Regions from separate parts of the Streptomyces sp. NPDC059224 genome, predicted to be linked through region 4. Evidence: riboswitches for the same ligand, from Rfam matches in the RefSeq annotation. Region 4 holds a riboswitch; each other region holds the start of a gene.

Region 1 (2,942 bases), on a different contig from region 4:
GACGGCACACTGCTGCGTGCCGACGACACCCTCTCCGAACGGTCGCTCGCCGCGCTCGCGCGGGCGGGCCGGGTCGGCGCCCGGCATCTCGTGGTGACCGGCCGCCCCGCGCCGAGAGTGCGCCCCCTCCTGGACGACCTCGGTTGCACGGGACTCGCGGTCTGCGGCCAGGGCGCCCAGCTCTACGACGCCGGCGCGGACCGGCTGCTGTGGTCGGTCACCCTGGACCGGGAGCTGGCCGAGACCGCCCTGGGCAAGATCGAGGCCGAGGTCGGGCAGGTGTACGCGGCGGTCGACCAGGACGGCGTGGACGGGCTCACGCTCATCGAGCCGGGCTATCTGATGCCCCACCCCACGCTGCCCGCGCTGCGCGTGGGCCGGCGGGACGACCTGTGGTGCGCGCCCATCAGCAAGGTGCTGCTGCGCCACCACACCCTGTCGGACGACGAACTGGCGGCGACCGCGCGCGCGGTGGTGGGATCGCTCGCGACGGTCACCATGTCGGGGCCGGGAACGGTCGAGCTCCAGCCGTGCGGGGTGACCAAGGCGACCGGGCTGGCACTGGCCGCCGACCATCTGGGGCTGAGCCCCGAACGGGCCATCGCCTTCGGGGACATGCCCAACGACATCCCCATGTTCGACTGGGCGTCCTACGGGGTGGCCATGGCCAACGCCCACGCCGAACTCAAGGCGGTGGCCGACGAGATCACCCTGTCGAACGAGGACGACGGCATCGCCGTCGTCCTCGAAAGGCTCTTCACCTGACGGCGCCGGTCAGTACGCGCCGTGCACGTTGTCGATCGAGCCGTACCGCGCGGCGGCGTAGTTGCAGGCGGCGGTGATGTTCGCGACCGGGTCGTAGACGTCGAACGACGTGCCGTCCACGTGGTAGGTCTTGAACGTCGGGTCGATCACCTGGAGCAGGCCCTTGGAGGGGATGCCGGCGGCCGCGTTGGAGTCCCAGAGGTTGATGGCCCGGGGGTTGCCGGAGGACTCACGCATCACGTTGCGGTAGATGCCGTTGTAGCTGCCCGGAATGTTCTTTTCGGCCATGATCGCGAGCGACTCGCGGATCCAGCCGTCGAGGTTGTTCGGGTACCCGGCGAGCGTCGTGGACGCCGTCGAGGTGGTGGACGTGGCGGCGGAGGCGGCGGTCGCACCGATGAGCGGGAGGGCGAGAACGGCGGCGCCGGTACCGGCGACGGCGAGCGTGCGGATGACGCGGTTACGGCGGGGGCGGCGGTGCTGAGGGGCAGCAGACATGTCGTGGTTCCTCTCCGTCGCCTGCGGGGTGAGCTGTCGGGTTCGGGCTCGGGGAGTTCCCGGTCGCACCGCCCTGAGGCGAGGCGACTTCACCCCTAGCCGTTCCGGTACGACGTCCGTCGGTGACGTCGGTCGCCCGGTCCGGCGACTTACCTGGTTCCCCCGCTCCTGCCGTGCGAATGGACTCGTTGATGGTCGCGACGGGCGGCGGCAGGATTTGGCGTCCGCCCGGTGAGCCGGAACGTATGCGAGAGCACATGTCCGGAACAAGTACCTGATTCCCCCAACACGCCGATTGACCTTGGTCTGAGTCGTATGGGGTACTTGATCCTTTGCGGTTGCCAAGCCTCAACTCGCCAACAGGAAAAGGAGAGAGAGGGTCGCCTTACCGCCTCGGTGGCACTCAGGGCCACGTGACCCACTTCACGAAGTGGCAATTACGGCGAATCGGACAAAGGGGGATTGATTGAATCCGCCTTTTCGGGTGTCGAGGGAATAGCCCCGCTCCGCCATTTGTATGGATTGCCTCGATTGGAGCGAGTGAAGTGGTGCACATCACAAGTGATTCCATGAATTGTCCGAATTGCCTTGTTAAGCGGAATTTCGCTTCGAGGTGAGCGGACCGACGGACCTGGGCGGGTGGATGCCGAGGTGCCGGGAGTTCCCGTGTGGCGGTACGTGATTCCGGTCACGCCGAGGGCGGGGCGCAGGCGTCACGACTCGACGGCGGCCGAGCGATCGTCCATGCGCGTGTGTCCTCCGTGAGAGCGGAACCTCCGCCCCGTCGCGCGTCGTTGTCCTGGCGGCCGTCCGGGGATTGGGGGTCGCGGCGAGCGTCATGAGCGGCCCGGGCGCGCGGGTCCTCGTCCCGAGGGGGACGCGTCCCGAGGGGTGCCGACCGCGGGAGCCCCCGACCGTGTTCACGCCCTCGTCCGTGCCGAGGCCGCGCCGTCGGCTGCTCGCGGGTCGTGAGTCCGCCCGCACCGCGCCGGCCGGGACCGGGCCCCACGCGCGCCCGCGCGCATGTCTGATCGCGCATGTCTGATCTCGTGGAGGAGGGGGCATACGGGGGTGGATCGGAACGCGGCGGACCGCGGAAGGGGTACCTCCGGGCAGGTGACGTCGGCAGGAGGTGGCGCGACCGTCCACGGACGGAGGTCTGCGGGACGATCCGCGGCCGGACCCGGTGTCGGTGCTGGTCCGGGATCCGGTTCAGGACCCGGTCCGGGACACGGCTCGCCCCCTGGTTCGGGACAAGCACCAGCACATCCTGTTAAGTCATTGCATGTCAGGTCGTATCAGCTGATCAAGAACATACCGGTCGTGATCCGATAGTGCCCGAGGTGTAACGGTGGGCGCCCTCGGTGATCGAAACCTGACCGGATACGCTGACTTGAGTGATGGCAGCGACCTATCGACAAACCATGTAACCGCCAGTGGACACCAGCAGACAGGAGACCCCTCGTGACCGTCGGGCCGTTCGGGCTGAGCGTGCGGGACCAGGCTCTGGAAGCCGATGTCCAGGCCGGATTGACGGCTGTCGAGGAGGGCTTGCTAGAAGCCACCAAAAGTGAGGTCCCGTTCATCACGGAAGCCGCGCAGCACCTCGTGCGGGCCGGCGGGAAGCGGTTCCGGCCCCTGCTGGTGATGCTGGCCGCGCAGTTCGGTGACCCGTACGC
Region 2 (2,942 bases), on a different contig from region 4:
TTCAAATCCTGTCCCCGCTACTGAAGACCAGGGCCGGAATCCTAGAAACAGGATTCCGGCCCTGAGTCGTATACCGGCCCGTGCTCATTTACGTGTTCCTCCTCACACCCCTCCGTACTCATCCGCCCGGCGTACGGCGATCGCCTCCGCTCGCTCGCAGCCGCAAACCTGGACGGACGCCCGTCGGACACCTGGGACATGGGGAGTCGTACCGTGGGCCCCGCGGACGCGCTGGACGACGGGGCCGCCGACGCCCGGATCCCGGCTCGTCTCCTGCCCGCCCCGCTGATCGCCGCACCCCTCTCGTCCCTGCGCACCACGTTCCTCGCGGGCGTCGCCACGTTTCCTCGCCACCTGCGGCGTGCGCGCCCGCCGCGGCCTCCTGCCGGACACCGGCGCCGCCACCGGGATCGTCACCGTGCTCACCGTCGCCGCCCTCGCCATCGGCATCAACCGGATCGTCCGCCTCGGCGACCGGCGACCGGCGACCGGCGACCGGCGACCGGCAGGAGGCCGCGGCGGGCGCGCGGCCGAGGTGCGCCGGTGCACCGGCGGCGGCCCGCCGGACGGCACGGCGCTGCCTCGCCGTGCGGCGGTCCCTGGGGCGTGGGCACCCGTCCCCGCCGGGGTCGTCACTCTCGGTGCACGTCCGACCGCCCTCCGCGCACCATCTGAGTCACCATCAAAACGCGTGTGACTCCTGAGTCGCGCGGAATGCATGGTCAACTCGACCGTTTTTGATTGGTCATGGCAGGTAAGTCCAGGCTTCGAATGCGTAATGATCAAGGAGAACGGCTTGGAATCTGCCATCCGGGTCTATTAACGTTCGATAACGCAGCGCGGTCGTCCCAGCCGTCACCCGCGACGGCTCCGTGCGCACGCGCCGAATCCCGCAAGGGAACCGGGGAACCACCACCATGGGGTGAATCGCGCAAGTACCACCGGGCACCAATCGGTCGGTATACGCGCGTAGGAGACCTTCCTGCTCCGAACCCGTCAGCTAACCCGGTAGGCAGCGGAAGGAAAGGAGTGCGCCCGCGTGGCGTCCAACCGGCCTGCTCCGACAGCCCCGTTCGTGCCCAGCCAGCGTCAGCCCGACGTCTACGGCTACGACGGACACCGCACCGACGAGGGTCCCTGGGAGGAGTGGAACCCCACCGAGGAGTCCCTCGCCCCGGTTCGTGGCCGGCACCGGGTCGCCAAGCAGCGCGGCGGCGGTCTCGCCCGCAGCTCCACGGTCCTCGGCGTCGGCGTCATCGCTGCCGTCGGCGCGGGCGGCATGGCCAGTGCCAACACGGGCAAGCCGCCGGTCTCCATCTCGCTGCCCGACCTGCCGTCCTCCGTCGACTCCCTGCTCGGCGACGGCGGCGGCCACCAGGCCACCCAGACCGCGCTCAGCAGCGTCACCACGACGACCGCCACCGACGCGGACTCCTCCTCCGACGCCGGTGAGGCGCTGCGCAGCCGGATCATCGCCCAGGCCGAGCAGCAGCAGACCCAGATCGACGTCAAGGCCACCGCCAAGGCCGTGGCCGCCGCCGACAAGGCGGTCTCCGACGCGGAGGCCAAGGCGGAGAAGGCGGCGGCCGCCAAGGCCGCCGACGCCAAGGAGCAGGCGCAGGCCGCCGAGAAGGCGCAGGCCGAGCAGAAGCGGCTCGCCGCGCTGGCCAAGCAGTACACGCTGCCGGTCGTCTCCTACACGATCACCGGCACCTTCGGGCAGGCCGGCTCCATGTGGGCCTCCGGCTACCACACCGGTCTCGACTTCGCCGCCCCCACCGGCACCCTGATCAAGGCCGTGCACAGTGGCACCGTCACGGAGGCCGGCTGGGCCGGCTCGTACGGCTACCGCACGATCCTCACCCTCGACGACGGCACCGAGCTGTGGTTCTGCCACCAGTCCTCGATCGGCGTCAAGGTCGGCCAGAAGGTCGCCACCGGAGACGTCATCGGCCGGGTGGGCGCCACCGGCAACGTCACCGGCCCGCACCTCCACCTGGAGGTCCACCCCGGCGGTCAGGCCACCGGCATCGACCCGATGACGTGGCTGCGCGGCAAGGGCCTCACCCCCTGACGGAGCCCACTGAACCCCGGCGGCCCTGATGACGACCCCCCGACGTCAGGGCCGCCGGTCCGGTGCGTCCGGGAGTCGGAGGGGGCCTTCCGCTTTTACGAGAACTTCGCGTTGCGGCGCCATGGGTCCGCGGGCAGCCGGTGTTGAACTGAGGCATGACCCCTTCTTCCGTTTCTCCCGCTCCCCGCTCCCTCCGCAAGCTCGGCGCATCCGACCTCGAGGTCTTCCCGCTCTGCCTCGGCGGCAACGTCTTCGGCTGGACCGCCGACGAGGCAGCCTCCTTCGCCGTCCTGGACGCGTACACGGCCGCGGGCGGCAACTTCGTGGACACCGCCGACTCGTACTCGGCCTGGATCGAGGGCCACCACGGCGGTGAGTCCGAGACCGTCATCGGCAAGTGGGTCAAGGCGCGCGGCAACCGCGCCGACGTCGTCATCGCGACGAAGGTCAGTCAGCACCCCGAGTACCCCGGCCTGTCGGGCGCCAACATCAAGGCCGCCGCCGACGCCTCCCTGCGCCGCCTCGGCACCGACTACATCGACCTGTACTACACGCACTTCGACAAGCCCGAGATCCCCGTAGAGGAGATCGTCGGCGCCCTGGACGAACTGGTGCGGGCGGGCAAGGTCCGGCACATCGCCGCGTCCAACATCACCGCCGAGCGGCTCCAGGAGTCCCTGGACCTCTCCGACCGCGAGGGCCTCGCCCGGTACGTCGCCCTCCAGCCCCACTACAACCTGGTCTCCCGCGACACCTACGAGGGCCCCCTCCAGGAACTGGCCTCCCGCACCGGCCTGGCCGCGGTCCCCTACTTCTCCCTGGCCGCGGGCTTCCTGACCGGCAAGTACCGTCCCGGTACGACGGTCGA
Region 3 (2,942 bases), on a different contig from region 4:
CTCGGAAATGAGAAGATTACGAAAGGCCCGGTGATGCCGATATGGGCTCCGGCCGAGAACGGCAGCACCTGGAGCCGTACCTGGGGCAACCGGGCCGCCTCCAGCAGCCGCTCCAGCTGCCGCGCCATCACGCCCGGGCCGCCGACCTCCCGGCGCAGCACCGCCTCGTCAAGGACCGCGCTCAGCTCCAGCGGCGGATGGTTGCGCAGCACGTCCTGCCTGGCCAGCCGCACTTTCACCAGGGCGTCCAGCGCCTCGTCGTCGAGCCCGTCGACGGCCGCCCGGGTCACGGCACGCGCGTACTCGGGGGTCTGCAGCAGCCCCGGTACGACCGAGGTCTCCAGCGTGCGCATCGCACGCGCCTGCGACTCCAGGCTGATGAAATCGCGGTAGGTGGGCGGCAGTACGCCACGATAGGCGTGCCACCAGTGGTGTCGCCCGGCGGTGTCCTCCGCCCCCGCCAACACCAGCAGCAACTCGCGCAGTTGCCCCTCGACCACGCCGTACGCGTCGAGAAGTAACCGCACATCGGCTGGTTTCACACCGCTGGCGCCGGTCTCGATCCGGCTCACTTTCGACTGATGCCAGCCCACCAGACGGGCGGCCTCACCGCTCGTGAGCCCGGCGCCGGTGCGCAGAGTGCGCAGTTCGGAGCCCAGTTTCCGACGGCGCACCGCGGGACCGTTCTGCATGGGCTACTCCTTACTCCTTCCGAGCCGCCCAAATACACTCTGGGGTCGCAGAGTTCACCGCATCGAGCGACAGATATATGCATATCTTGGTGGATCGCTCCCCTGGCCACCCTGGTAATGGCAGTCTGGCGAAGAAGCACCAGTCCGGGACCGTACTCGAACCATCCGCACCGTGTGTCGGACTCCGGTCCCGTGGGAAAGGGACGACGTCGCCATGGCAGACCACCTGGAAGCATCCATCACTCTGCCGAGCGATCCCGCCTCGGTCTCCACGGCCCGCTCCTACGCGCTGGGCACCCTCGCCGAATGGGGGCTGCCACCGGAGACGGAGACCGCGGACACCATCCGCCTCATCGTCTCCGAACTCGCCACCAACGCGGTGCAGCACACCTTCGGCCAGTCGCCCACCTTCACGGTGGACCTCGTCCTCGACCGTGACGAACAGCTGCGCATCGGCGTCACGGACAGCCATCCGCGCTTCCCCAAGAGACTCCCTGCCGCGGTGCAGCAGGACAACGGGCGCGGCATGGTCATCATCCGCTGGCTCACCGCGGAGTGCGGCGGCAAGCTCCGGGTGCGCCCCACCCGGGAGGGCGGCAAGACCGTCTTCATCGAACTGCCCTGGGCGGTCCGGGCCGGCACGGTCACCGCAGCCGGCCGGCAGGAACCGTAGCCCCGAGTTCCCGCCGGCCTGCTGAGGGGTGCCGCTGTGCGAGTCAGCTGACCCGGCCGTACCAGACGCTCCGCGTCCAGATCTTCTGGAGCTTCACCACGTCCCCGGTCTTCGGGGCGTGCCAGATCCGTCCCTTCCCGGCATAGATGCCGACGTGGTAGACGCTGGAACCCGAGTGGAAGAAGACCAGGTCACCGGCCTTGCGTTTGCCGGCCGAGATGTGACGGGTCTTGTTGTACTGCTGGGCCGCCGTTCGCGGGAGCTTCTTGCCCGCCTTCTTGAACGAGTACAGGGTGAGCCCTGAGCAGTCGAACCGGTTCGGTCCGGTGGCACCCCACCTGTAGGGCGCGCCCTTCTTCGAGGCCGCGACCTGAAGTGCCTTCGTCCCCATCGTGGCGGCCGAGGCGTCGGAGGCGACACCGGGGATCACGATGGAGCCGCCCACGGCGGCGATGGTGAGCGCCGAGGCCGTGCCGGCCCGCGCCATCAGCGACGGGACACGATTGAGCGCAGTCATGCGCAACCCTTCGTCAGCCGCCTGTGAAGGATGACCTGTCGGATTCGGGCTGGCGAAGTTGCCCGGCCGCGTTGCCACGGCTTCACCCCAAGGGCTGCCCGGTCCGGTCGTGGTGCGACCGTGCCGGCGACCCGTCGTGCTCGGGTCCTCCACTCCTGCCGATCCACTTCCGTCGACCGGTCATCCGGGCGGCGGCAGGACTCGGCGTCCGCACGGATCGCCCCGCCGCGGTGGCGGGGGCTTGTCGTCAGACAGGGATCCTCACTCACGCGTGTCCGAAAATCCCAACCGAATCGGGGATTTGTGGGGTTACTCACCACCCACCCGTTCGGGTGGACAGAGTTGTGTTCGATTAGTCGTCAACTGCCCTGCGTAGCCCCGGACCTGCACCGGAACCCCTCGCGGGCCCCTTCGTGCGCGCATCTTGAGCGGCCCCCGCGGTCAGGTAAAACCACGCCACACTCCGCCGAACGGCCGTAACCCCACTGGGTCGTTTCAACTCCGGTCCCATCGACCGGTGGACGTCTCGCCCCGGACGTCGGCGGGCGTCACCGTACGCAGTCGGGCGGGAGTGCGACGCGCGCGGTCCGGCGCTCGCCGTCGAGCACCCGCAACGCCCGTGCCAGCGTGTCGCCGTGCAGCTCCGTCTCGCCCCGCCGGTGCATCAGCGCGAGGGCGTCGCGCAGCTCGGCCGCCGCGCGCACCAGCGCCTGCGCGGCGCGCAGCCCACGATAGGTGTCCTCGTTCTGCGCCGGGTTGATCCGGCCCAGCAGGTCGACCACGTCCAGGTAACGGTCGACCAACTCGCCCTCGGCGCGGGTCAGCGCGGGCAGCGGCGGCAGCTCCGGTGGCAGCATCGGACACTCACCCCGCGTCCGGCAGGTCGAGGGTGCTCCTGCGGCTTTGCACGATCCGGTCCACCAGCCCGTACGCCAGCGCCGCCCGCGCGTCCAGCACCAGGTCCCGCTCCAGGTCCTGGTGGACCTGGGCCGCCGTCCGCCCGGTGTGCCGGACGAGCATCTCCTCGAGCAGCCCGCGGGTCCTGTCCAACTCCGCCGCC
Region 4 (2,942 bases):
CCGACTCGTCCCCCGGGCTGTCTGATTCGTCCTCTTCATCTGGTTCATCGGATTCATCTGGTTCATCGGATACCGGATCGTCCGACTCCTCGCCGGACGCGTCGGGCGCCACGGACCCGGACTCGGCCACCCCGTCCCCGAGTGGGAGGGGCGACTCCGGCAAGGGCGCCTCCACCGGCTCCACGAAGACGGACAAGTCGGGATCCAAAGGCTCCGGCACCCCGGAGGTGAGCGAGAACCCCGTGGTGCCCGAAGCCGACGACTCGGACAATTCGTGGCAGACGGGCAGCTCTTGGGATCTGGTCGACACGGGAGCCGTCAGCAGCAGCGGCAAGCACCGCGGCGGCTCGGCGGACGAAAGCGTGACAAACGGTCAGAGTGCGACGTCTTCCGGACGTCACGCCTCCCCGGGTGCCGGCACCTACACCGTGCGGGACGGCGACACGCTCGCCTCCATCGCCGACTCCCTTGACCTCGACGGCGGATGGCGCGCGCTCTTCGCCGCCAACAAGGCGGACATCGGCACCGACCCGAACCACATCGCCCCCGGTCAGACCCTGAAACTCAGTAGCTAAACGGATTGAAACCGGCGGGAGTTGACGCTTCCGCCCGCCCTATTTCGAAGCCAAATGTCCGCTTTGGTGAAAGTGTGGGATGAGTCTCAGAAGCCCTGATCATCTTTGATATTCGCCGGATCGCCTGTTTACGGTCGAGGCCGCTCGTCACCACGAGCCCCGGCCGCCGCAACGCCGAGTCCTGCCAGCGGCCACCCGGGAACAGTCGTCGCGTCAAGCGCCGTAGGCAGGAGCGGGGGACCCAAGGTAGGTGCCGGGACCGGTGGTTGAGGCTGCCGTGTCCGGCTCGGGGTGAAGCCGCGCACCGTGAGGTGTGCGGCCGGGCAACTCATTCGGCCCGAACCCGACAGCTCACCTCGCAGGCGTCGGTGAGGGGATCCTCCATGCTGTTTTCCGGCAAGGGCAAGCACCGTCGTCCGTCCAAGGCCGCCCGCGTCGCCGCGCTCGCCGGCGTCACCGGTGTCGCCATCGCCGCTCCGCTGATGGCCACCGGCACCGCCTCGGCCGCCACCGCCTCCGAGTGGGACGCCGTCGCCCGGTGCGAGTCCGGTGGCAACTGGGCCATCAACACCGGCAACGGCTACTACGGCGGTCTGCAGTTCTCCGCCTCCACCTGGGCCGCGTACGGCGGCACGCAGTACGCCGCGCAGGCCAACCAGGCCACCAAGGCGCAGCAGATCGAGATCGCCGAGAAGGTTCTCGGCGCGCAGGGCAAGGGTGCCTGGCCGGTCTGCGGCACGGGCCTGTCCGGCGCCGCCCACACCGGCGGCAGCACCAGCTCGTCGAGCAGCGGCACCGCCACCCGCTCGACCGACACCCAGGCCGCCTCCCGCTCCGCCGAGCGTCCGGCCGCCAAGAAGACGGTCACCACCCCGACCGGCAAGAAGGTCAAGAAGGGCGACGGCGAGTACAAGGTCGTCAAGGGCGACACGCTCAGCTCGATCGCCGAGAAGCACAAGGTCAAGGGTGGCTGGCAGGCGCTGTTCAAGCTGAACAAGGACATCGTCGACGACGCCGACTTCATCTACCCGGGCCAGCAGCTGCACCTCAAGTAGGCCCCGGGAGGCGGGCACCCCGAAGTGACAGGCGGCGCCCGGCCGAACCACAGCGCTCACACAACCGTGGTCCCCGCGGTGAGGACCACATGAGGGCCACCCCCGTCCCCCACGGCTCCCCGCTCCGGTGCGTCTTCCCCCGTACGCGCCGGGGCGGGGTTTCTCTTTGTCCTCGTGCGGTGGTCCTCTCCTTGACCCGCTCTTCTTCCGTTCTTCATCGGACCCCCCTTTGTTCCGTGCATGAACAATGAGTACCGTCTCTGTGTCCACGGGCCGGTCGGTCGGCTGGCTCACGGGCCCGGGACGGTTAGGCTCTAGTCGCAAGGCTGAGCAAGGGCCGACCAGGCCCGCGTGCGCCCGCACAACCAGCGTCACATCCCAAGAAGGAGATGCTCGTGCCGTCCATCGACGTCGTCGTAGCCCGGGAAATCCTGGACTCCCGAGGCAACCCCACGGTCGAGGTCGAGGTCGGCCTCGACGACGGCAGCACGGGTCGTGCCGCCGTTCCCTCCGGCGCCTCCACCGGCGCCTTCGAGGCCATCGAGCTCCGTGACGGCGACCCCAACCGCTACCTCGGCAAGGGCGTCGAGAAGGCCGTCCTCGCCGTGATCGAGCAGATCGGCCCGGAGCTGGTCGGCTACGACGCCACCGAGCAGCGCCTGATCGACCAGGCCATGTTCGACCTGGACGCCACCGACAACAAGGGCTCGCTCGGCGCCAACGCCATCCTCGGCGTCTCCCTCGCCGTCGCGCACGCCGCCTCCGAGGCCAGCGACCTGCCGCTGTTCCGCTACCTGGGCGGCCCGAACGCGCACCTGCTGCCGGTGCCGATGATGAACATCCTCAACGGCGGCTCGCACGCGGACTCCAACGTCGACATCCAGGAGTTCATGATCGCCCCGATCGGCGCGGAGTCCTTCTCCGAGGCGCTGCGCTGGGGTGCCGAGGTCTACCACACCCTGAAGAAGGTCCTGAAGAACAAGGGCCTGTCCACCGGCCTCGGCGACGAGGGCGGCTTCGCCCCGAACCTGGAGTCCAACCGCGCCGCGCTCGACCTCATCCTGGAGGCGATCAAGCAGGCCGGTTACGTCCCCGGTGAGCAGATCGCGCTCGCGCTCGACGTCGCCGCGTCCGAGTTCTACAAGGACGGCAAGTACGAGTTCGAGGGCAAGTCCCGCTCGGCCGCCGAGATGACCGAGTACTACGAGGAGCTCGTCGCCTCCTACCCGCTGGTCTCCATCGAGGACCCGCTGTTCGAGGACGACTGGGCCGGCTGGAAGGTCCTCACCGACAAGCTCGGTGACAAGGTCCA

What was found. Region 4 has a riboswitch for cyclic di-AMP ahead of ACFXI4_RS39635 (transglycosylase family protein). Riboswitches for the same ligand answer to the same signal wherever they lie in the genome.
Region 1: another riboswitch for cyclic di-AMP. It lies ahead of ACFXI4_RS15050 (transglycosylase SLT domain-containing protein); the one in region 4 lies ahead of ACFXI4_RS39635 (transglycosylase family protein).
Region 2: another riboswitch for cyclic di-AMP. It lies ahead of ACFXI4_RS15580 (M23 family metallopeptidase); the one in region 4 lies ahead of ACFXI4_RS39635 (transglycosylase family protein).
Region 3: another riboswitch for cyclic di-AMP. It lies ahead of ACFXI4_RS32515 (C40 family peptidase); the one in region 4 lies ahead of ACFXI4_RS39635 (transglycosylase family protein).

The regions. Positions count from the first base shown of each region.
Region 1 is NZ_JBHZAN010000012.1:143,117-146,058, forward strand. Features, by position in the region: gene ACFXI4_RS15045 (HAD family hydrolase) at 1-765, shown strand, start outside; gene ACFXI4_RS15050 (transglycosylase SLT domain-containing protein) at 775-1,263, opposite strand; cyclic di-AMP (ydaO/yuaA leader) riboswitch at 1,269-1,464, opposite strand; gene ACFXI4_RS15055 (polyprenyl synthetase family protein) at 2,677-2,942, shown strand, end outside.
Region 2 is NZ_JBHZAN010000013.1:21,127-24,068, reverse strand. Features, by position in the region: tRNA gene ACFXI4_RS15590 (tRNA-Met) at 1-20, shown strand, start outside; gene ACFXI4_RS15585 (hypothetical protein) at 362-697, shown strand; cyclic di-AMP (ydaO/yuaA leader) riboswitch at 872-1,032, shown strand; gene ACFXI4_RS15580 (M23 family metallopeptidase) at 1,040-2,074, shown strand; gene ACFXI4_RS15575 (aldo/keto reductase) at 2,230-2,942, shown strand, end outside.
Region 3 is NZ_JBHZAN010000033.1:9,614-12,555, reverse strand. Features, by position in the region: gene ACFXI4_RS32525 (helix-turn-helix domain-containing protein) at 1-692, opposite strand, end outside; gene ACFXI4_RS32520 (ATP-binding protein) at 907-1,365, shown strand; gene ACFXI4_RS32515 (C40 family peptidase) at 1,409-1,882, opposite strand; cyclic di-AMP (ydaO/yuaA leader) riboswitch at 1,886-2,099, opposite strand; gene ACFXI4_RS32510 (hypothetical protein) at 2,431-2,739, opposite strand; gene ACFXI4_RS32505 (ATP-dependent Clp protease proteolytic subunit) at 2,747-2,942, opposite strand, start outside.
Region 4 is NZ_JBHZAN010000053.1:37,644-40,585, reverse strand. Features, by position in the region: gene ACFXI4_RS39640 (transglycosylase family protein) at 1-575, shown strand, start outside; cyclic di-AMP (ydaO/yuaA leader) riboswitch at 784-955, shown strand; gene ACFXI4_RS39635 (transglycosylase family protein) at 959-1,630, shown strand; gene eno (phosphopyruvate hydratase) at 2,020-2,942, shown strand, end outside.